3 regions of the Actinoplanes missouriensis 431 genome follow, and region 1 is predicted to be linked to each of the others. Evidence: riboswitches for the same ligand, from Rfam matches in the RefSeq annotation. Region 1 holds a riboswitch; each other region holds the start of a gene.
What was found. Region 1 has a riboswitch for cobalamin ahead of bluB (5,6-dimethylbenzimidazole synthase). Riboswitches for the same ligand answer to the same signal wherever they lie in the genome.

Region 1 (6,765 bases):
GGGCTGGAGATCTCGCTGGTCAATCCGCTGGTGGTGTCGGGGGCGCCGGGGTTCTCCGGTGGAGCGGGGCTGGTGGGGTTGACCGAGCGGGTCAGCCTTGCCGGGGGACGCCTCGACCACGAGGCGATCGACGGCGAGTTCCGCCTGCACGCGTCGTTACCATGGCCGTCATGACCCCGCCGGTGCGCGTGAGCTCGCTCGTGTTGTCGGCTGCGGCGTGGGCGTGGCCGTCATGACGCCGCCGGTGCGTGTGCTCGTGGTCGACGACGACGCTCTGGTGCGCGCCGGGCTGACCATGATGCTCGACGGCGCGCCCGGCCTCGCCGTCGTCGGGGAGGCCGACGACGGCGACAAGGTCCCGGCCGCCACCGACGCCCACCACCCCGACGTGGTGCTGATGGACCTGCGGATGCCCCGCGTCGACGGCATCACCGCCACCCGGCGGCTGCGCGCCCGCCCCCGGCCGCCCGAGATCATCGTGCTGACCACGTTCGACACCGACGAGAACATCCTGCACGCGCTGCGCGCCGGGGCCAGCGGCTTCCTGCTGAAGGACACGCCGCCCGCCCGGATCGCCGAGGCCATCCGGCAGGTGGCAGCCGGCGAGCCGATCCTGTCCCCGCGGATCACCCGGCGGCTGATGGACCGGGTGTCCGTCCAGGCCGGGGCGTATGCGCGGGCCACCGCGGTGCTGGCCGGCCTCAGCCCCCGGGAACGGGACGTGGTCGTGGCGATCGCGCGCGGCCGGAGCAACGCGGAGATCGGCGCGGAGCTCGACATGACGCTGGCGACCGTGAAGACGCACGTGTCGCATGTGCTCACGAAGCTCGGGCTGGACAACCGGACGCAGATAGCGCTGCTCGCCCACGACGCGGGCCTGGTCTGAGCGCGATCCGCTCTTTTCTGCCGCGCCGCGGTCGACCCCGCGGGAGCGCGTGTCCGCGCTCCCGCGGGCCATCCCCGGTATCTCGACGAGCCCAGCGACTCCGACCGAGGTCAGTTGTTGACGATCCGCCAGCGGTTGTCGGCGCCGCCGTTGTCGGAGTCCTGGACGGCCAGAGCACCCTGGGCGGTGGAGTTGTTCTGGATCGCCAGCAGCTTGCCGCTGTGCACATTGCGGATCTTGTAGGTGCCGTCGCCGTTGTTCACCAGCGTCCACAGGTGGTCCGCGGTTCCCGTGTCGCCCCACTGCAGGACGCGGGCGCCGTCGCCGGTCCCCATGTTCTCCACGCCGAGGACCTTTTGGCTGTTGGCGTTGCGGAACTTCACGTTGTTGCCGGAGGTCACCATCGTCCAGTTGTGGTCGGCCGTGCCGGTGTCGCCCCACTGCAGCGCCAGGCCGCCGTCGGCGGTGGACATGTCCTGGATGCCGAGGACCAGGTTGCTGCCCACGTTGACCAGCTTGACCGTGCCGGTCGGCTGCTGCGGACTGCCGCCGGCGTTCCAATAGACGGTGTAGTTGAAGCCCTGCGCGTCCCAGAACGGACCCAGGTTGACTCGAGCGCCGTTCGCCGTGGCGGTGAACGCCAGCGACGTGGTGCTGGACCGGGCGATCGACGAGACGGTCAGCGACGGCAGGGCGCTGAGCGCGGTGTTGCCGTAGTTGCCGGCGAGCACGCTCGGGCCGTACGTGATGGCCTGGATGTCGGCGTTGTCATTGGCCGCCTTTATGATCACGCGCATCGGCAGCCGCACGGTGATGGTGTCGCCGTCCGCCCAGGTACGGGTGACGGTGGCGTAGCTGCCCGGAGTGACGGTGATGTTCTGGTTGGCACCGTTGACGGCGATGGTCGCGCCGGCCGCCCAGGCGGGGATGCGGAACCGGATGCCCCAGCTGCCGCTCACGCTGCCCGACAGCGTGAACGTCGACGTGTCACCCACCGGGTACGCCGTGGTCTGCGTGACCGTCAGCCCTCGCTCGGACCAGTTGAGCGTCGACGGCACGTACAGGTTGACGGTCAGCGTGGTGCCGCCGCGGAAGTAGATCGAGTCCATCAGCTTGGTGTTGGTCTCGATGCCGGTGCCCTGGCAGCACCAGAACGAGTTGTAGTCGGTGCTCCACGTGCCACCACCCCACGCCGGGCCCACGCCGCGCCGGCCGCCTGCCTTGAGCGGGGTGAAGTACGTGATGTGGCCGTGGCTGTCCGCCGGGTTCTGGGCGCCGATCAGGTGGTTGTACAGCGCGTTCTCGTAGAAGTCGAAATATCCGGCCCGGTTGGGGTCGAGCTGCCACAACTCGCGCGTCAGCTTCAACATGTTGTACGTGTTGCACTGCTCGCACGTGTCGTTGGTCAGGTAACCCGCGATCGCGTTCGGCGCCTTGAAGTGCTCGGCCTGACTGTTGCCACCGATCGCGTACGTGTGTGCGCCGACCGTGATGTTCCAGGCATTGCCGGCGATGTCGCGGTAGCGGGTCGTGCCGGTGGCCTTGAACTCCCGGATGGCGCCGACCCACTTGGGGATGTTGGTGTTGGCGTGCTTGCCGTTGAGCTCGTCGCGGTTGGCCGCCAACGGGTCGAAGATCGCGGCGTGGTCGAAGCGCTGCGCCACTCGCAGCCAGCGGGCGTCGCCGGTCTGCTGGTAGAGGTTGGCCAGCACCTCGTTCATACCGCCGAACTCGGTCTGCAGGGTCGTCTGCATCTGGCTGTAGCTGAGCCGGCCGGTACGCCAGTCGACCCACCCGGCAAGCTTCAACAGGACGTCCTTGGCTTGGGTGTTGCCGATCAGCCGCCACACGTCCAGCAGACCCGCGAGGGTCTTGTGGATGCAGTAGTACGACACCGCGATCGGCTTGCCGGACTCGACGGCGTCGAGGTCCGACTCCGGAAAGCCGGACAGGTAGCCCGCGTTGAACCCGGCCACGGCGTTGTTCGCCTGGCACTTGGCCAGCTCGGCGACCATGTAGTCGGCCTTGTCACGGCAGGTGGTGTCGCCGGTGTAGGCGTACGCCTGCGCCCATGCGGTCAGGAAGTGGCCCTGCATGTGCGAGCGGAACGGGAAGTTCGGCGCGTCCCAGCCGCCGTTCGCGGCGGCACCGGCGGTGGACAGCCGGTGGTTGGCGCGGAAGACGTAGAGCATCCGGTTGACGTCGACGAACCGCAGGTAGTTCATGGTGCGGTTCTGGTTGTCCAGCAGCCGGCTCGCGGTCAGCCGCACCTGACCGGGCATGAACTCGGACGCCGCGTTGCCGATGTCCGTACGTACCGGCGGGACGACGGCGGCATCGGCCTCCGCGGTGGTCGCAGCGATGGAGACGCCGACGGCGGAGACGACCGCACCGGCGCCGGCGGCACGAAGGACGCTCCGCCGGCTCAGGGGAAGGGACGACACGAATCCTCCAGAGGATGGGGACGGGAGGGAACGAAGACGACCGATGTATTCGTACCGGGGGGGATGAACGTTAACATCGACGTAACTGGATCGTTGCACAGGTTCGATGCCGCGACAAGACGCCGACGATTTCGGGCGGGTACTCGCACAGGCTTTCCCACAGCTCCGCTGCTCGGGACCGATCAGGGGAATCATGCCGTGCCCGACATCAGGAAACGGCTCACACCAGACAGGGCTCGATCGATTTGTTAGCGCTCACGAACATCGGCCAGAGATGCGGAAGCAGCCGGTTGTCCGGGCGACCACCCCGCGCCCGAAAGGCCCGGCGTCAGCCCTCCCTCGGGGACCACCTGTTCTCGTGGACCGCCGACTGCCACGGCATTCGCCTGCGCCAGCCATGGCGTTCCAGGTCGGGGGTCTCCTCCAGGTGGGTCACCGGCCCCAGGCAGAGCCACGCCACCGGGCGGATGCCGGCGGGTATGCCGAGCAGGTCCTGGACGAACGGCTCGCGGTAGAAGGAGACCCAGCCGACGCCCAGGTCCTCGGCGGTGGCGGCGAGCCAGAGGTTCTGGATCGCCAGGCAGACCGAGTAGAGGCCGGCGTCCGCGATGGCGTGCCGGCCGAGGACTGCCGGGCTGCCCCGGTCCGGGTCGTAGGTGACGACCACGGAGAGGGTGGATTCCCGTACCCCCTCGATCTTGATTTTGGAGAAGGTGGCGGCGGCGTCCGGGTCGAGGGTGGACGCGAAGGCCGCGCGCTCGCGCTGGACGTGATCGTGGAAAGCGACGCGGGTTGACTCGTCGCTGACCAGGATGAAGTCCCAGGGCTGGGAGAGTCCGACGCTGGGTGCGGCGTGGGCGGCCGCCAGCACGCGATCGAGGACCGCCGGTGGGATCGGGGCGCCGGTGAACTGGCCGCGGACGTCGCGGCGGCGGTGGATGACGTCGTACAGCTGACTGGACATGGGCAGGCTCCCGCTGCGATTCGGCCCGGGCGTGCGCCCGGGCGACAGTCGGCGAGGCCGGTCTTCGGACTCCCGGATCGTCGCCTCACCGCCCGCCTTCCCAGCCGTTGCGGCCAGTGGCTGCGCTCGCGCGCGTGGGCGGCGGCTCCCCGGTCACCGCGGCGGGCCCGTGCCGGAATCACACCGGCTTCCCAGATTCTCCCCGCTCCGAGCCGGACCAATCCATATCGGACACGTCCGGAGCGGAACGGGGCACCTCACCATGATCTTGTGCCGTGCTGAACCCTACAACGCGCTCACGATCCGCCCGCGGACCTCCCCGAAGCTGATCGTGGAGCCGTCCGGGCCCGGCGCGACCGCGCTGATCACCACCTCGTCGCCGTCCTCGAGGAACGCGCGGGTCGAGCCGTCCGGCAGCGCGAGCGGTTCCTGACCGTTCCAGGACAGCTCGATGAGCGAGCCCGGCGAGCCGCCGCTGATCGTTCCGGAGGCGAACAGGTCACCGGTGCGCAGCGAGGCGCCGTTGACCGTCAGATGGGCGAGCATCTGCGCGCCCGTCCAGTACATGTCGGCGGCGCGCGGCTGGGAGATCACGTGACCGTTCAGGGTCACCGTAAGCCGCACGTCCAGGCCCCACGCCGGCGTCTTCTCGTCGTCGAGGTAGGGCTGCACCGGCACGGAACGCTCCGGCGGCGCCACCCGGGCATGATCGAGAGCGGACAGCGGGACGATCCACGGGCTGATCGAGGTGGCGAAGCTCTTGCCCAGGAACGGGCCGAGCGGAACGTACTCGAAGGCCTGGATGTCCCGCGCCGACCAGTCGTTGACCAGGCAGACCCCGAAGACGTGTTCCTCGAAGGCGCCCAGCTCGACCGGTTTGCCGAGCGAGGATCCGACGCCGACGACGAAACCCAGTTCGGCCTCGATGTCGAGCCGCTGGGAGGGCCCGAAGACCGGGCCGACCCGCTGGCCGCTCGGCCGCACGATGTCGGTTCCTGACACGACGACGGTTCCGGCGCGGCCGTGATAGCCGATCGGGAGGTGTTTCCAGTTGGCGGTGAGCGGTTCCTGGCCGGGGCGCAGGATCCGTCCGAGGTTGGTGGCGTGCTGCTCGGAGGCGTAGAAGTCGACGTAGTCGGCCACCGTGAACGGCAGGTGCATCGTCGCCTCCCGGGCCGGCACGAGATGCGCCGCGATCAGATCGCGATGAATCTCGTCGGTGACCCAGGTGGTCAGCTGCGCCCGCAGGTCGGCCCAGACGCGGGGGCCGGCGGCCAGCAGGGCGTCCAGGGACGGGCCGGCGACCGCGCCGGCCAGTTGCGGGGCGAGGCGCCGGACGGCCGCCGGGAGATCGATGATCTGGTCGCCGATCGCGACGCCGGCCCGGGGATGCGGGTCGGCCGCGGTGCTGAACACGCCGTAGGGCAGGGTGGCCGGGCTGCCGAGCGGGCTCACAGGATGTCCTCCGGGAGAAGTCCGAGCTGCAGCAGGCCGTCGACCGGCTCGCTGATGCTGCATGTGCCGAAACTGACGAACTGCCGCCGCACGTCGCGGGCCAGTCGATCATCGATGGTGGCGATCGCCGCGGCGACCCGGTGACCGTCCTGGTCGGCCAGTGCGGCCGCGACCTCGTCCACGCCGCCACCCTGGACGGCGTGCGCGGTCGCGACCAGCACGTTGAGGAACCCGTGATGCTCGAAACCGGTCAGCGGGTCACGGTGACGGATCGGATCGTGGAGTCCCGCGGTGAGCTTGAACGGCACCCCGCCCGCGGTCGCCCGGCAGATCGCCTCAGCCAGATCCTTTTCGGTCGGGAACGCGTCAGGCCGTACCCCACCGGTCCTGATCTTCAATCGCAGGCCCGCGTCGCGCAAGGCCGCGACGCGGGCCGCGGTGATCTCTCCCCGGCCCACCTCGCGGTACGCGGTCAGCGTCCCGCCCGGACTGATCAGTTCCGGCCCCTCGACCGCCACGACTTCGATCGCGGTCGACGCGGCCGGAATCGCGGCCACGTCCGGCCCCGGCAGCACGAGCGACACCGGCAGCGGCCGCCCTGGCGCGGCCGCCGCGATCGGCTCGGCGGCGGCGATCGGCGCGGGTGCGGCGATCGGCGCGGGTGCGGCGACCGGCGCGGATGCGGCGACCGGCCCGGCCGCCGCGACCAGCTCGTCGAGGCGGGCCAGCGAGCAGACGAACGGCCCGAGCAGCGGTTCCAGGGGCGACAGCTGCCGCTCCCGGTACGCCTTGACCGCGTCCGGAACCGGGAGGTCACCCGGCGGGAAGATCGCCGCGTCGTCGAAGAGCCGCGCGAACAGCGGGTTCACGGCTTCCGCGCCCAGGTCCAGGCGTAGACGCCGTCGTCGCTGATCCGGCCGGCCTCGCCGAGACCGAGCGGCCGGAACGTGTCCACCATGACCGCCGTCTCGTCGAACCGTTCCGCGCCGAGGCTCGCCTCGATCGCGGCCGGCTGC
Region 2 (6,765 bases), 2.5 Mb from region 1:
GACGCGATGGTGGCGGTCGGCGCGATCGCGACCAGCAGCGAGTTCCGCAGGCCGTGCGCGGCGATCCGCTCCTTCACGGCGGCCCAGCGCGCATTCTGCGACGGTTCCGCACCCCACAGGTACGGATGCAGATCGCCCTTCGCCGCGCGGGTCTCCGGATAGGCCGGATGCGGGCCGAACCGCTCGGCGAGAGCGGCCGACGATTCCAGCGCGGTCAGGAAGATCTCCTCCTGCACGCGGGTCGACAATTCCCGCGCCTCGGCCGAGTCGAACGGCAGCCGCAGCGTGAAGAACGCGTCCTGCAGACCCATCAGGCCCAGGCCGACCGGCCGCCAGCGCGGATTCGACGCGGCCGCCTGCTGCGCAGGGTAATAGTTGATGTCGATGACCCGGTCCAGGAAGACCACGGCCGTCCGCACCGTTTCCCGCAGCTTCTCCCAGTCCACCCCGTCCGCGGTGACGTGGGCGCCGAGATTGACCGAGCCGAGATTGCAGACCGCCGTCTCGGCGTCGTTGTTCACCTCGAGGATCTCGGTGCACAGGTTGGACAGGTGAATGACGTTGCCCGGCGCTCCGGTCTGGTTGGAGAGACGGTTGGACGGATCCTTGAACGTCATCCAGCCGTTTCCGGTCTGCGCCAGGGTGCGCATCATCCGCCCGTACAGATCGCGGGCCTTGATGGTTTTGACCGCGTTCTTCTCGGCGGCCCGGTAGGCCTCGGTGAACTCGTCGCCGAACAGGTCCGGCAGCATCGGCGCGTCCGAGGGATCGATCAGCGACCAGTCCTCGTCGGCCTCGACGCGGCGCATGAATTCGTCCGGGATCCAGTTCGCCAGATTCAGATTGTGGGTACGCCGGGACTCCTCGCCGGTGTTGTCCCGCAATTCCAGGAATTCCTCGATGTCCGGGTGCCACGGCTCCAGATAGACGCAGGCCGCGCCCTTGCGCCGGCCGCCCTGATTGACCGCCGCGACACCCGCGTCAAGGGTTTTCAGGAACGGGACGATGCCGTTCGACTTGCCGTTCGTGCCCCGGATCAGCGCGCCGCGGCCACGGACCCGTGACCACGAGATACCGATGCCGCCGGAGAACTTGGAGAGCTTCGCGACCTGGTGGTACCGCTCGTAGATCGAGTCCAGCTCGTCCTTGGGCGAGTCCACGAGGAAGCAGCTGGACATCTGCGTGTGCCGGGTTCCCGAGTTGAACAGCGTCGGTGAGCTGGGAAGATAGGCCAGGCTGGACATCAGGCGGTAGAAGCCGATCGCCTCGCCCGGGGTCTCCGAGAGGCCGCAGGCGACGCGGAGCAGCCAGTGCTGCGGGGTCTCGATGACGGTCCGCTTGGTGGGGTGCCGCAGCAGGTAGCGGTCGGCCACGGTGCGCAGTCCGAAGTACTCGAAGCGCAGGTTGTTCGCGTCGTCGATCGCCTGATCGAGAACGGTCGCGTGCTCCGCGACGAAGGCGGCCGTCTCATCGCTGATCAGACCCTGCTGGTGCCCCAGTCGGATCGACTCGCTGAAGCCGGCGACGCCCTCCTCGCGGACCTCCTGCTCGACGAACGCCGCGAGCAGCCGGGCGGCGAGCCGGGAGTACTGCGGCTCCTCGCCGATCAGCTCGGCGGCCGTCTGGATCGACAGTTTGTCCAGCTCAGCGGTGGTGGCACCGTCGTAGAGCCCACTGATGGTCTTGGTGGCGACCCGCAGCGGGTCGACCTCGTCCAGGTCGGCGACCCAGCGCTCGACCGCCGTGACGATCTTGTTGACGTCGACCGGCTCGGTCTCGCCGTTGCGCTTGCGGACCTGCATCGTGTGCCGTCGTTGCTCGGTGTGCAGTTTCTGCTCGGTCTGCATTGCTCTCTCCTCGCGAGCCCATGGTCTCGGGCACGGGGAGACGCCACCGGGCGCGCGCGGCGGCCGGCTCACGGCGTCGGTCGTCCCACGCGACCGTCGACCGCCGCGCGCCAGGTGGCATGCGGCGCGCTGGCAGGTCTTCGGACTCGTGGGCGTCCTACGCGTTCCTACTGGCCGTCGCTTCCCAGACCTCGCGGTCCAGTGCTTCGTTGACGGCGGTCGTTCCCACTAACCGCTGCGGGGCAGTTCCGGACTTCCACCGGATTCCCTCTTGCCTCGGCGTCCGCTCGCGCGGGGCCGAACCAGCTGCGGGAGACACCATATCTGGGCGACCGTTCGTTCGCGCAACCCAACATGCTGTGTCAGTGATCTTCAGTACCCGGAGGTGCCATGATCCGCAGCGCGTTCGCGTCGAGGGCGATCCGCAGCGGCGTCCGCCCGCAGGGCTCACCGTCCACCTCGACCGCCGCCGGCCGGTCCGTCTCCAGCCACAGCTCGCCGACCGCGAGAAAAGGACGTTCATGGAGGGTACGGCGGTGGCCCGTCAACGCATTACGCGCCGTCTCGCGCAGCAGCTCCCGCCGGGTCGCCCCGCCCACCGGATAGGCCACCAGCAGCCGGTCGTCGGCATGCGCGTCAGCGGTGATCGGCCGGCCGGCGTGGAAACCACCGTTCGCCACGTACACCTGGTGGGTCGTGAAGACGATCTCGCGCCCCTCGGCGTGCACCGTCGCCCGCAGCGGCCGGTGCCTCCGCAGCAGGCCCAGCGCGGTGATCGGATAGGCGAACCGCCCGATCGCCCTCTTGAGCCGGCTCGGCGCGTTGATCATCACCTCGGCGGAGAGGCCGACGCCGACATGATTGGTGAACGGCATGTCACCGGCGATCCCCAGGTCCACATCGATCACCAGGCCGTCGGTCATCGTCGTGATCGCCGTGTCCAGATCGGGCGGGATGCCGATCGTCCGCGCAAAGTTGTTCGTGGTGCCGAGCGGCAGCAGACCGAGCGCCATGTCCCGGTGCGCGAGCATCCGCCCCGCCGTGCTGATCGTCCCGTCACCACCGCCGGCCACCAGCAGATCGGGGCCCAGGTCGATCGCCCGCTGCAGGCTCCGCTCGAGGTCGCCCTCCACGCCGTACGATCCGAGCAGCTTGAACCCGGCCGCCTGCAGCCGAGCGTGCGCGTCGTCGTAGAACTGCCGCCCTCGCCGCGACCGCGCGTTGACCACGAGCGCGGCGCGGCGCTCGCTCCGGATATCGTCGGTCAGCTGCTGCTTCGTCCGCACCGCCCGACCCTATCCGCCCAAGCTGAGCACCCTCCCGCGCCCGCCCACCGGTCCGCGCCGAGCCGTAGCCCAAGCAGGTTCCCGGGGCGCCGAGCCGTAGCCCAAGCAGGTTCCCGGGGCGCCGAGCCGTAGCTCACGCAGGTTCCCGGGCCACGGGGCCGTAGTTGAGGCAGGTTTGGAGCCCGCGAGCCGTAGCTCAGGCATGTGATCAAGGGGTGACTGCCGGTCTGGACTACGGCTCGTCGGTCTCGGCCGTAGCTCAGACATGTGATCAAGCATGGATAGCCATGCTGGGCTACGGCTCGGCCCCGCCGGGTGCTCGGCCCCGCCGGGTGCTTGGCGCCGCCGGGTGCTCGGGCAGGCAGTGGTGGGCTCGGCCGTTCGGGGGATGAGGGCACACGTATCGCTTCCGTGCGCCCTCATCGACGCCCTGGCCGGGGTGTAAGCACACGTATCGCTTCGGTGCGCCCTCATCCCGGTCAGCGCGGGCGTCGGTGTGCTCGCCTCCACGTCGGAGGGACGGCTGGGCACCGGGCAGTGTCGGGGAGTGGATAACTGATGGTCATCGGCGCTGGTGGGCGGCGAGAATGGCGCGGTGGGGATCCGGGTGGGGGTGCTGGGGCCGGTGGAGCTGACCCGTGACGGTGTCCCGGTTCCGCTGACCGGTGTGCCGCAGCGTGTTCTGCTCGCCCGGCTTGCGCTGGCCGGCGGCCGGCCGGTTTCGGTCGCTGAGCTGATCGACGCGCTCTGGGAGGGTGCGCCGCCGGACAACGCGGTCGGCAATCTGCACAGTTATGTCTCCCGGCTGCGGCGGCACACCGGCGGCGACGTGATCCGCCGTGACCCGGGCGGCTACCGGCTCGCGCTGGAAAGCGACGATCACGCGACCGGCGCGAGGCGCGACGACGCGGGCCGGGTGGGGGATCACGCGACCGGCGAGAGGCCCGGCGACGCGGGCCGGGGAGGGGGCGGGCTGGACGTTGACGTTGTGGAAGGGCTTGTCGGGGTGGCTCGGCGCCAGCCCGCCGATCTGGCCGCCGCCACGCTCGCCCGGGCGCTCGACGTGTGGCGGGGGGAGCCGCTCGCGGACATCGCCGACCGGCTGGCGTTCGCCCCCGATGTGGCCCGGCTGACCGAGTGGCGCCGGCACCTGCGCGAGGAGTGCCTGGACCGGCGGATCGACGCGGGGCAGGCGGCCGAGGCGCTGCCCGAGATCGAGGCCCTGGCCCTCGCGGAACCCCTGCGTGAGCGGCCACATCTGCTGCTCATGCGCGCCCTGCACGCGACCGGCCGGGCGGCGGAGGCGTTGACGGTGCTCAGGGCGTACCGGGAAAGGTTGTCGGAGGACCACGGCCTGGATCCCTCACCCGCCATGATCGACATGCAGCGGCGGATCCTCGAAGAGGATCCGGAGCGGCCTCGGAGGACGCGGAGCGCGAACCGTTTCTTCGGCCGCACCGCGGAACTCGCCGCGATCCGCGCGGCGCTCGGCACCGACCGGGTGATCACGCTGGTCGGCCCGGGCGGGGTGGGCAAGACGCGGCTGATGACCGAGGCGCTCAGCGGCGAGGAACTCGTCGTGGAGCTGGCCGAACGCTCGGTTCCGGCGGATGTCGCGGCCGCCGTCGCCGGGGCGCTGGGCATGCGGTCGGCGCCGCGAGGCGGTGTCACGGCGCTGGCGGAGCGGCTCGGGGCGAGCCCGTCGGTGCTCGTGCTGGACAACTGCGAGCATCTGCTCGACGCGGTCCGGGTCCTGGTCAGCGAGCTGATCGCCCGGTGCCCGGAGGTGCGGGTGCTGGCCACGTCGCGTCAGCGCCTGGATGTGGCGGGGGAGCGGGTCGTCCGGATCGGCCCGCTGCCGGCTTCCGACCGGGTTGCGCTTTTCTGCGATCGCGCGGCCTTGCTGCGTGCGGATTTCCGGGACGATTCGCGTACGCGTGAGCTGGCCGCCCAGATCTGCGAGCTGGTCGACGGCTTGCCGCTGGCGGTGGAGCTGGCGGCCCGGCGGGAGGCGGTGTTCGGCCTCGCGCATCTGCGGGACCGGCTGGGCGCGGGGCTCAACGTGCTCGATCCGGCTCGTGGGGGCGATCGGGCCACCGGGGTCTCGGCGACCGTCGAATGGTCGTACCGTCTGCTGGACCCGGCGGCGCAACGCCTGCTGGACCACCTCGCGGTGTGCCGGGGTGGCTTCGGCCTGGACGCGCTGCCCTACTTCCAGGAGGACGCGGAGCCGCTGCTCGCGGAGCTGGTCGACGCCTCGCTGGTGACCTGTGATCTCAGCGGGGAGCAGCCCCGGTACCGCCTGCTGGAGACCGTGCGGCACGTCGGCATCGGTCATCTCGGACCGGACGGGGAGCGGCAGGCCCGCGCCGCGCACGCCCGGTGGATGTCGGACCTGGCGCGGGAGCTGGTCCGTCGCGGCCGGGACCGGGATCCGTGGACCACGCCCACGCTGCGCCGCGAGGTGGCGAACCTGCAGGAGGCCCTGCAGTGGATGGGCGGCCACGACGAGGAGGCCGGTGCGCGGATGGCCGCGCTGCTCGCGGTGATCAACTCGGATGCGCCGGATCCGGGACTCACCGAGCAGCTGGCCGGCTGGAGACCGGACCGGGTCGAGACCGAGAGCGATGTGCTGCGTGGTCTGGCCGCCGGCAACGCGGAGTGGCTGCGCGGCAACCTCGCCGAGGCGGACCGGCTGCTCACCGCGGTTCTCGACCGGATGCCCGGCGATCATCCGCTGCGCTGGGGCGCGCTTGTCGTCCGGATCTCGAACGCGATGTTCGCGGGCCGGGCCGCGGACGTGCGCGCCGACGCCGAGCGGATGGCGACCGATCCGGGCGCGCCGCGCTGGGCCCGCGCGACAGGGATCTGCTGTGCGGCGCTGATGGACGTGTACGGCGGTGACCCGGACACCGGCCTGGCCTGGCTGGACCGGTACGCCGAGCACCTGAACACCGACGGTCTGGACGGTTTCGTCCCGTTCACCCGCGGTGAGCTGATCGCCGCCCGTGACCCGGCGGGGGCGCTCGCCTGGTACGACCTGTCGATCGCCGCGAACGACCGGGTGAACCAGGTCTACGGCGGCAACGTGGCGCGGGTGGCGCGGGCCGCCGTGCTGATCCGGCTGGGCCGGCACGACGAGGCCGTCACCGCCTGCCGGGAGACGATCGTGGCGGTCCGCAACGCGAACATGACCGCCCAGGTGTGGACGATGGCGCGGCTCGTCGCCGAGCTGCTCGCCGCCCTGGGTGATCCGGAGGCGGCCGCCGCGCTGGTGGCGGCGGCGGACGCGGACCCGTTCGCGCCGGCGGTGATGGGCCCGGACCGGGAACGGCTGGCCCGGCTGCGCGGCCCGGCGCCCGTGACGATCCACGATCCGGTCCGGTTCTGCCTCCAGAGACTGGCGACAGGGGCTGGTATGGGATCAGCAAGGCATCAGCAAGCGCCGCCGCGCATCGTGAGGTCATGACGACAGACACACAGCAGACACCGACCGTCGACGAGGCCCGCGTGGAGGCCTTCGCCGGGCAGCTGATCACCGACTTCGCCGGCGCGGCGACCACCGCGATGACCGTTCTCGGCGACCGCCTCGGCCTCTACCGGGCGCTGACCGGCGCCGGCCCGGTCACCGC
Region 3 (6,765 bases), 4.3 Mb from region 1:
TGCGCGGCGCGGAGCGACTCCTGCGCGTCCAGGACCTTCTGCGCCGCGGTGGTGACCTGCGCCTTGGTGATGTCACGGTCCTGCCCGACCCGGATCAGCTGGTCGCCGAGGGCGGCGATCTCGGCCCGACCTCGCTCCACCTGTTGCACGACCGGGCTGGTCGCGATGCCGGTGATCGAGGTGACCGGCAGGGCCGCGGTCGTGGTCGTGCCGGTCGGTGAGCCGGGGAGGACGAGCGTGCCGGTCTGCGTGGGCCGCGAGCCGGAGTTCGGGATCGAGGTCGAGGTGGTGGCGGAGGTGGCGGGAGTCGTCGCGGCGGGAACGGCCGGGTCGGTCGGCGCGGCCATCGCGGGAATCGGCTGGAAGAGGGTGGCGATCGCCGCCAGCACCGCTGCCGGGAGAGCGAACGGACGTAGACGCGACGGTGCGAAGCGTGACCGCCGGGTCGATCCGTACCGCAATGCCTTGGACATGATCTCCCTGTCCGCGCCGGCCGAGACCGCGCTAGTCGTTCCTTATGGTTCATACCGCAGCGCGCGGACCGGTGTCGATCGAAAGAAGATGAAAACACGCTGAGAAAATTTCAACTCCGCGGTGCCTTCCAAGATCATTTCAGATGACCGAGGTGACGCCCGCGCACGTCCCGTGCTTGTTGTCGGACCCGGCACGTACCCTCGACGGCGAGGTGACGGAAAGGGGCGCACATGGACGCCGGGCTGAAACGGGAGCTCGAAGCCAAGGTCTACGCCGGTGAGAGGCTGACCCGTGAGGACGGCATCGCGCTCTACGAGTCGGACGATCTGACCTGGCTCGGCCGGCTGGCGCACCACAAGCGCACCGAGATGAACGGCGACCGGGTGATGTTCAACGTCAACCGGCACCTCAATCTCACCAACGTCTGTTCCGCCAGCTGCGCCTACTGCTCCTTCCAGCGCAAGGCGGGCGAGAAAGACGCCTACACGATGCGCATCGACGAGGCCGTTCGCAAGGCCAAGGAGATGGAGGACGAGCAGCTCACCGAGCTGCACATCGTCAACGGCCTGCACCCGACCCTGCCGTGGCGCTACTACCCGAAGGTACTGCGTGAGCTGAAGGCCGCGCTGCCGAACGTGAAGCTCAAGTGCTTCACCGCGACCGAGGTGCAGTGGTTCGAGAAGATCAGCGGCCTCTCGGCGAGCGAGATCCTCGACGAGCTGATGGACGCCGGGCTGGAGTCGCTGACCGGTGGCGGCGCCGAGATCTTCGACTGGGAGGTCCGGCAGCACATCGTCGACCACGACTGCCACTGGGAGGACTGGTCACGCATCCACCGGCTGGCACACCAGAAAGGCATGAAAACCCCGGCGACCATGCTGTACGGGCATATCGAGGAGCCCCGGCATCGCGTCGACCACGTGTTGCGCCTGCGCGAGCTGCAGGACGAGACGGGTGGCTTCGTGGTCTTCATCCCGCTGCGCTACCAGCACGACTTCGTCGACTCGCAGGACGGCAAGATCCGCAACCGGCTCCAGGACCGCACGACGATGGCGATGCCGGCCGAGTCGCTGAAGACGTTCGCGGTCTCCCGCCTGCTCTTCGACAACGTGCCGCACGTGAAGTGCTTCTGGGTGATGCACGGCCTGTCGGTCGCCCAGCTCTCGCTGAACTTCGGTGCCGACGACCTGGACGGCTCGGTCGTGGAATACAAGATCACTCACGACGCCGACGCGTACGGGACGCCCCACACGATGCACCGCGACGACCTGCTCGACCTGATCACGGACGCGGGTTTCCAGCCGGTCGAGCGCAACACCCGCTACGAGATCGTCCGGGAGTACGACAAGCCCGTCCCGCTGGCCGAACGCCGCAGCGAACCGCAGCGAGTCTGGGCCTGAGCTGACGACCGACCGAGCCCGACGACAGACGCCGCAATGACCGGAAACCCGAGGACGCCCCGATGACCCAGCAGAGGAACGCGCGCGGCCTGCGCCGAGACGCCGGTGGCCGGCTGATGACCATCAGCGACCTGCTCGGGGCGGCGTTCGCCGGTCTGGCGGTCGGCCTCGTCGTGCTGTTGATCTTCGAGGCGGTGATGGCGCTCACCGGCCTCGGCACATTCGGCTCGTCGAACGGCTGGCTCGTGCTGATCCTCCCGGTCTGGCTCTTCGTCGAGGAGTTCCGGGCCGAGGGCTTCGGCGCGCACCGGGTCATGATGGCCGCGCTCGCCGCCGGTTTCGGCGTCGCGCTCGGGATGACCGTGGCCGGTCTGATCTCCGGAGTGGCGCCGGCCCTGGTGAGCGGCACGGCCGGAGCCGCCACCGGTACGGTCGTGTACTGCCTGGTCTGGTTCTACGGCCTCCGCTGGCTCAACCAACGGTGAGGCTGAGGGAGAGATGAAGAGATGAGCCCCGCCGTCAAATACACGCTCGGCCGGCTCGGCCTGTTCGTGGTCGCCTTGGCCGTGCTGCTGCCGTTCCCGTTGAACTTCCTGGTCAAGGTCATGGTCGCGTTCGTCGTGTCGGCCGTGCTCTCGCTCGTGCTGTTGCGCAAGTGGCGTGACCAGATGGCCGAGCATCTCGGTTCGGTCGCCGCCAAGCGCACCGCGGAGAAAGACCGGCTGCGTTCGGCGCTGGCCGGGGACGAGGACGCCGCAGCGGCCGGCGACCGGGTGGCCGCCGCCGACGCGAGCCACAAAGCAGGCGACAGCGCGGGCCCGGGCACCGGCGAGACGGCAGGCAGCGAGAAAGCCGCCGACGGCCGCTGACATCAGTACGCACCAGCTGCCGATGTAACCCACCGGCGGCGACTCCGTGCTGTCCGTGAGCTAGCGTTTTCATCAGACCGCGTCTCAGCGAAGCCGGTGCGAAACCGGCGCTGTCCCGCAACTGTGATGCCCGCGACGAGCCGGGCTAGCCAGGTCGCCTGGACGCCGGTCGCGATTCAGCGCTCTCGGGGAGGGGCGCCTCGCAGACGGCGGCCACGAGCCCCTGTCGGCGAAGCACCACAGCCCGGCCGACAGGAGGATTCCATGCAGCGACGACGTCTTCTCACCACCGCGATGGTGACCACCGCCCTGGCTCTCGCCGGTTGTGCGGGTCAGGACGCGGATGAGCCGGCCGCGACGCCGGCGAGCTCCGCCGCGGGCTTCCCGGTCACGGTCGGCGCGGTGACCCTGGAGGCCCGGCCCGAGAAGATCGTCTCGTTGAGCCCGACCGCCACGGAGATGCTGTTCGCGATCGGCGCGGGCCCGCAGGTGACGGCGGTCGACGACCAGTCGAGCTACCCGGCCGACGCCCCGAAATCGGATCTGTCCGGCTTCAAGCCGAACGCCGAGGCGATCGCCGCGAAGGACCCGGACCTGGTGGTGGTCTCCAACGACACCGAGAACATCGTGGCGCAGCTCGGGAAACTGTCGATCCCGGCGTTCGTCGCGCCGGCCGCGACCACGCTGGAGGACACCTACGCCCAGCTCGGTGACCTGGGCGCGCTCACCGGCCACCGGGCCGAGGCGGAGAAGACCGGCGCCGACATGGCGACTCGGATCGACGAGATCGTGAAATCGGTTCCGGCCCGCAGCCGGCCGCTGAGCTACTTCTACGAGCTCGGACCGGATCTCTACTCGGCCACCTCGAAGACGTTCATCGGATCGATCTTCGCGAAGTTCGGCATGACCAACGTGGCGGACGCCGCCGACGCGAGCGGCTCGTTCGGCGGGTACCCGCAGCTCACCCAGGAGGCGGTGGTCAAGGCGAACCCGGACATGATCTTCCTGGCCGACAGCAAGTGCTGCCAGCAGTCCGCCGCGACGGTGACGGCGCGCAGTGGCTGGTCCACGGTGACCGCGGTGGAGAAGGGCCAGATCTACGCGCTCGACGACGACATCGCGTCGCGCTGGGGTCCGCGGACCCCCGACCTGGTCCAGGCCGTCGCCGACGCGGTGGGCAAGGTCCCCGCGTGATCGATGCCGTGGCCCCGAAGCAGCGGGCCCGCTCTGCCGGGCTCCGGCCGGCATGGCTCGTCGCGGGCGCGCTCGCGGTGCTGGTGGCGACCCTGGCCGGCCTCGCCTTCGGCTCGGCGTCCCTGCCACCGGGCGGGGTCGCGGCGGAGATGCTCAACCTCATTCCCGGGGTACGGCTGGAGAGTGGCCTCACCGATCGGGAGGTCGCGATCCTGATGCAGCTGCGGCTGCCCCGGGTGGTGCTGGGCCTGCTGGTCGGCGCGATGCTGGCCCTCTCCGGCGCGGCGTACCAGGGCGCTTTCCGCAACCCGCTGGCCGACCCGCACCTGCTCGGCGTGGCGGCCGGCGCGGGACTGGGCGTCACGGCGGTGATCGTGCTCGGTGCCGGCAGCACCACGGAGGTGCCGGTGGGCGTACCCATGGCTGCTTTTGTCGGTGCGGTGACCGCGGTGGCGCTGACCTGGCTGCTGGGCGCGGCCGGCAGCCGGGACCGGACGCCCGCCGCGTTGATCCTGGCCGGTGTGGCCGTGTCGGCGTTCCTCTCGGCGGCGCAGACGTTCCTGCTGCAGCGGCACGTCGAGTCGCTGCAGGAGGTGTATTCGTGGCTGCTCGGCCGGCTCGCCACGGCCGGCTGGCACGACGTGCTGGTGATCCTGCCGTACGCGCTGGTGACGGGCGTGATCGTGTTGTCCCGGCGGCGCGAGCTGGACGTGCTGACGGTCGGTGACGCGGAGGCTGCGAGTCTGGGCCTGCATCCGCAGCGCAGCAGGTACCTGCTGATCATCGCGGCGTCGCTCGGTACCGCGGCGGCGGTCTCGGTCTCCGGGTTGATCGGTTTCGTCGGGATCATCGTGCCGCACACGATCCGGCTGCTGACCGGCCCGAGTTACCGGTCGCTGCTGCCGCTCTCGGTACTCTTCGGCGCCGCGTTCCTGACCCTGACCGACCTGCTGGCGCGGACCGTCGCCGGTGACGCCGAGATCCCGATCGGCGTCGTCACGGCATTCCTCGGCGCGCCATTCTTCGTCCTGGTGATGCGCACCAGCCGCGCGGTGCCGACATGACCGATGCGCACCAGCCGCGCGGTGCCGACATGACCGACGCGATCACCGTCGAGGACTTGACGGTACGGCTCGACGGCACGCTGATCGTCGACGGCGTGAGCCTGACCGTCGCCGAGGGTGAATGGGTGACCGTGATCGGTCCGAACGGCGCCGGCAAGTCGACGGCGTTACGGGCGATCGGCGGCCTGTTGCCGTACACGGGAAAGGTTTTCTGGCATGGGTCTCCGATCGACCGCATGCATCGGCGGGACCGGGCCAAGGCGATCGCCACGGTGATGCAGTCGCCGGTGGTGCCACCGGCGATGGGCGTCTACGACTATGTGCTGCTCGGGCGTACGCCGTACATTCCGCCTCTGGGCCGCGAGTCGGCCTCGGACCTGGCCGTCGTCGACGAGGTTCTGGCCGCGCTTGACCTGGAGCCGTTCGCTGGTCGCCGCCTGGACACGCTCTCCGGTGGGGAGCGGCAGCGGGTCTTCCTGGCGCGGGCGCTCGCCCAGGGCGCCGGCATCCTGCTGCTGGACGAGCCGACCAGCGCGCTCGACATCGGCCACCAGCAGGAGGTGCTGGAGCTCGTCGACCGGCTGCGCGCCGAGCGGGGGCTGACCGTGCTGGCGACGATGCACGACCTCTCCACCGCCGGCGAGTACGCGGACCGCATGATCCTGCTGGCCGGTGGACGGGTGGTGGCGGCCGGTCCGCCCGCCGAGGTGCTGACCGAGACGAACCTGGCCGAGCACTACCGGGTCCGGGTCCGGGTGATCGCGGGGGAGCGCGGGCCGCTGGTGGTGGCAACCAGACCGCAACCGAACAGCACTCAAAAACCAATTGATCAGACGATAAGTCCTTTATGACGGACACGATGGTGGTGGAACTCGCGCTCCAGGCCATGACCATCTCGGCGAAACTGGCAGCGCCGGTACTGCTGACCGCGCTCGGCGTCGGCTTCGTGATCTCGCTCTTCCAGTCGGTGACCCAGATCCAGGAGGCGACGCTCTCGTTCGTCCCGAAAGCGATCGCGATCGGGGTGGCGCTGCTGCTCACCGGCAACTGGATGCTGCGCGAGATGCTGACCTTCACGACACAGCTGTACGAGAAGATCCCGCAGCTCCTGGCGTAGAGGCTCACGGGGCGAGGATCGCGAAGCTCCCACCCTGCGGATCCGTCAGCAGCGCGTACCGTCCCGCGGAGATCGTCGTGGGCGGGTGCACGATCCGGCCGCCCAGCCGGTACGCGTGCTCGGCCGCCGCATCGCAGTCGCCCACCGCGAAATAGACCAGCCAGTGCGGTGGCAGGTCGTCGGGCCACCCGTTGCCGACCATCAGCTGGATGCCGGCCACCGACTGCCGGTGCTGCTCGCAGAGCACGTAGGGCAGGCCGCCCACCTGGGTGTCCCGGTACTCCCAGCCGAACACCATGCCGTAGAACGCCATCGCCCCGGCCGCGTCCCGGGTGTTCAGCTCGGTCCAGCTCAGCGCGCCGGGGATGTTGAAGACCTCGGCGCCGCGCATCGTGCCGGCCTCCCAGACGCTGAACGGCGCGCCGGCCGGGTCCAGGAACGCGGCCATCCGGCCCTGATCCACCACGTCGAACGGCGCGACAAGCACCTTTCCGCCCGCCGCCTCGACCCGGGCCGCCACCGCGTCGGCGTCCGCGGCGGCGAAATACGTGCTCCAGGCGGTCGGCTGCCCCTCGCCGAAGAGCGGTCCCGCCCCGGCCACCGGCAGGCCGTTGCGCAGAAACGTCGTGTAGCCCCCGAAGTCGTCG

Region 2: another riboswitch for cobalamin. It lies ahead of AMIS_RS09325 (ribonucleoside-diphosphate reductase subunit alpha); the one in region 1 lies ahead of bluB (5,6-dimethylbenzimidazole synthase).
Region 3: another riboswitch for cobalamin. It lies ahead of AMIS_RS01080 (ABC transporter substrate-binding protein); the one in region 1 lies ahead of bluB (5,6-dimethylbenzimidazole synthase).

The regions. Positions count from the first base shown of each region.
Region 1 covers NC_017093.1:4,496,331-4,503,095, forward strand. The annotation lists gene AMIS_RS21095 (sensor histidine kinase) at 1-174, shown strand, start outside; gene AMIS_RS21100 (response regulator) at 233-886, shown strand; gene AMIS_RS21105 (beta-L-arabinofuranosidase domain-containing protein) at 997-3,330, opposite strand; gene bluB (5,6-dimethylbenzimidazole synthase) at 3,659-4,294, opposite strand; cobalamin riboswitch at 4,333-4,531, opposite strand; gene fahA (fumarylacetoacetase) at 4,580-5,749, opposite strand; gene AMIS_RS21120 (hypothetical protein) at 5,746-6,618, opposite strand; gene AMIS_RS21125 (homogentisate 1,2-dioxygenase) at 6,615-6,765, opposite strand, start outside.
Region 2 covers NC_017093.1:2,018,699-2,025,463, forward strand. The annotation lists gene AMIS_RS09325 (ribonucleoside-diphosphate reductase subunit alpha) at 1-1,847, opposite strand, end outside; cobalamin riboswitch at 1,962-2,169, opposite strand; gene AMIS_RS09330 (diacylglycerol/lipid kinase family protein) at 2,210-3,133, opposite strand; gene AMIS_RS09335 (AfsR/SARP family transcriptional regulator) at 3,729-6,602, shown strand; gene AMIS_RS09340 (class I SAM-dependent methyltransferase) at 6,599-6,765, shown strand, end outside.
Region 3 covers NC_017093.1:229,961-236,725, forward strand. The annotation lists gene AMIS_RS01060 (C40 family peptidase) at 1-473, opposite strand, end outside; gene mqnE (aminofutalosine synthase MqnE) at 705-1,874, shown strand; gene AMIS_RS01070 (hypothetical protein) at 1,937-2,359, shown strand; gene AMIS_RS01075 (DUF4229 domain-containing protein) at 2,381-2,743, shown strand; cobalamin riboswitch at 2,787-2,914, shown strand; gene AMIS_RS01080 (ABC transporter substrate-binding protein) at 3,008-3,937, shown strand; gene AMIS_RS01085 (FecCD family ABC transporter permease) at 3,934-5,001, shown strand; gene AMIS_RS01090 (ABC transporter ATP-binding protein) at 4,998-5,852, shown strand; gene fliQ (flagellar biosynthesis protein FliQ) at 5,849-6,118, shown strand; gene AMIS_RS01100 (VOC family protein) at 6,123-6,765, opposite strand, start outside.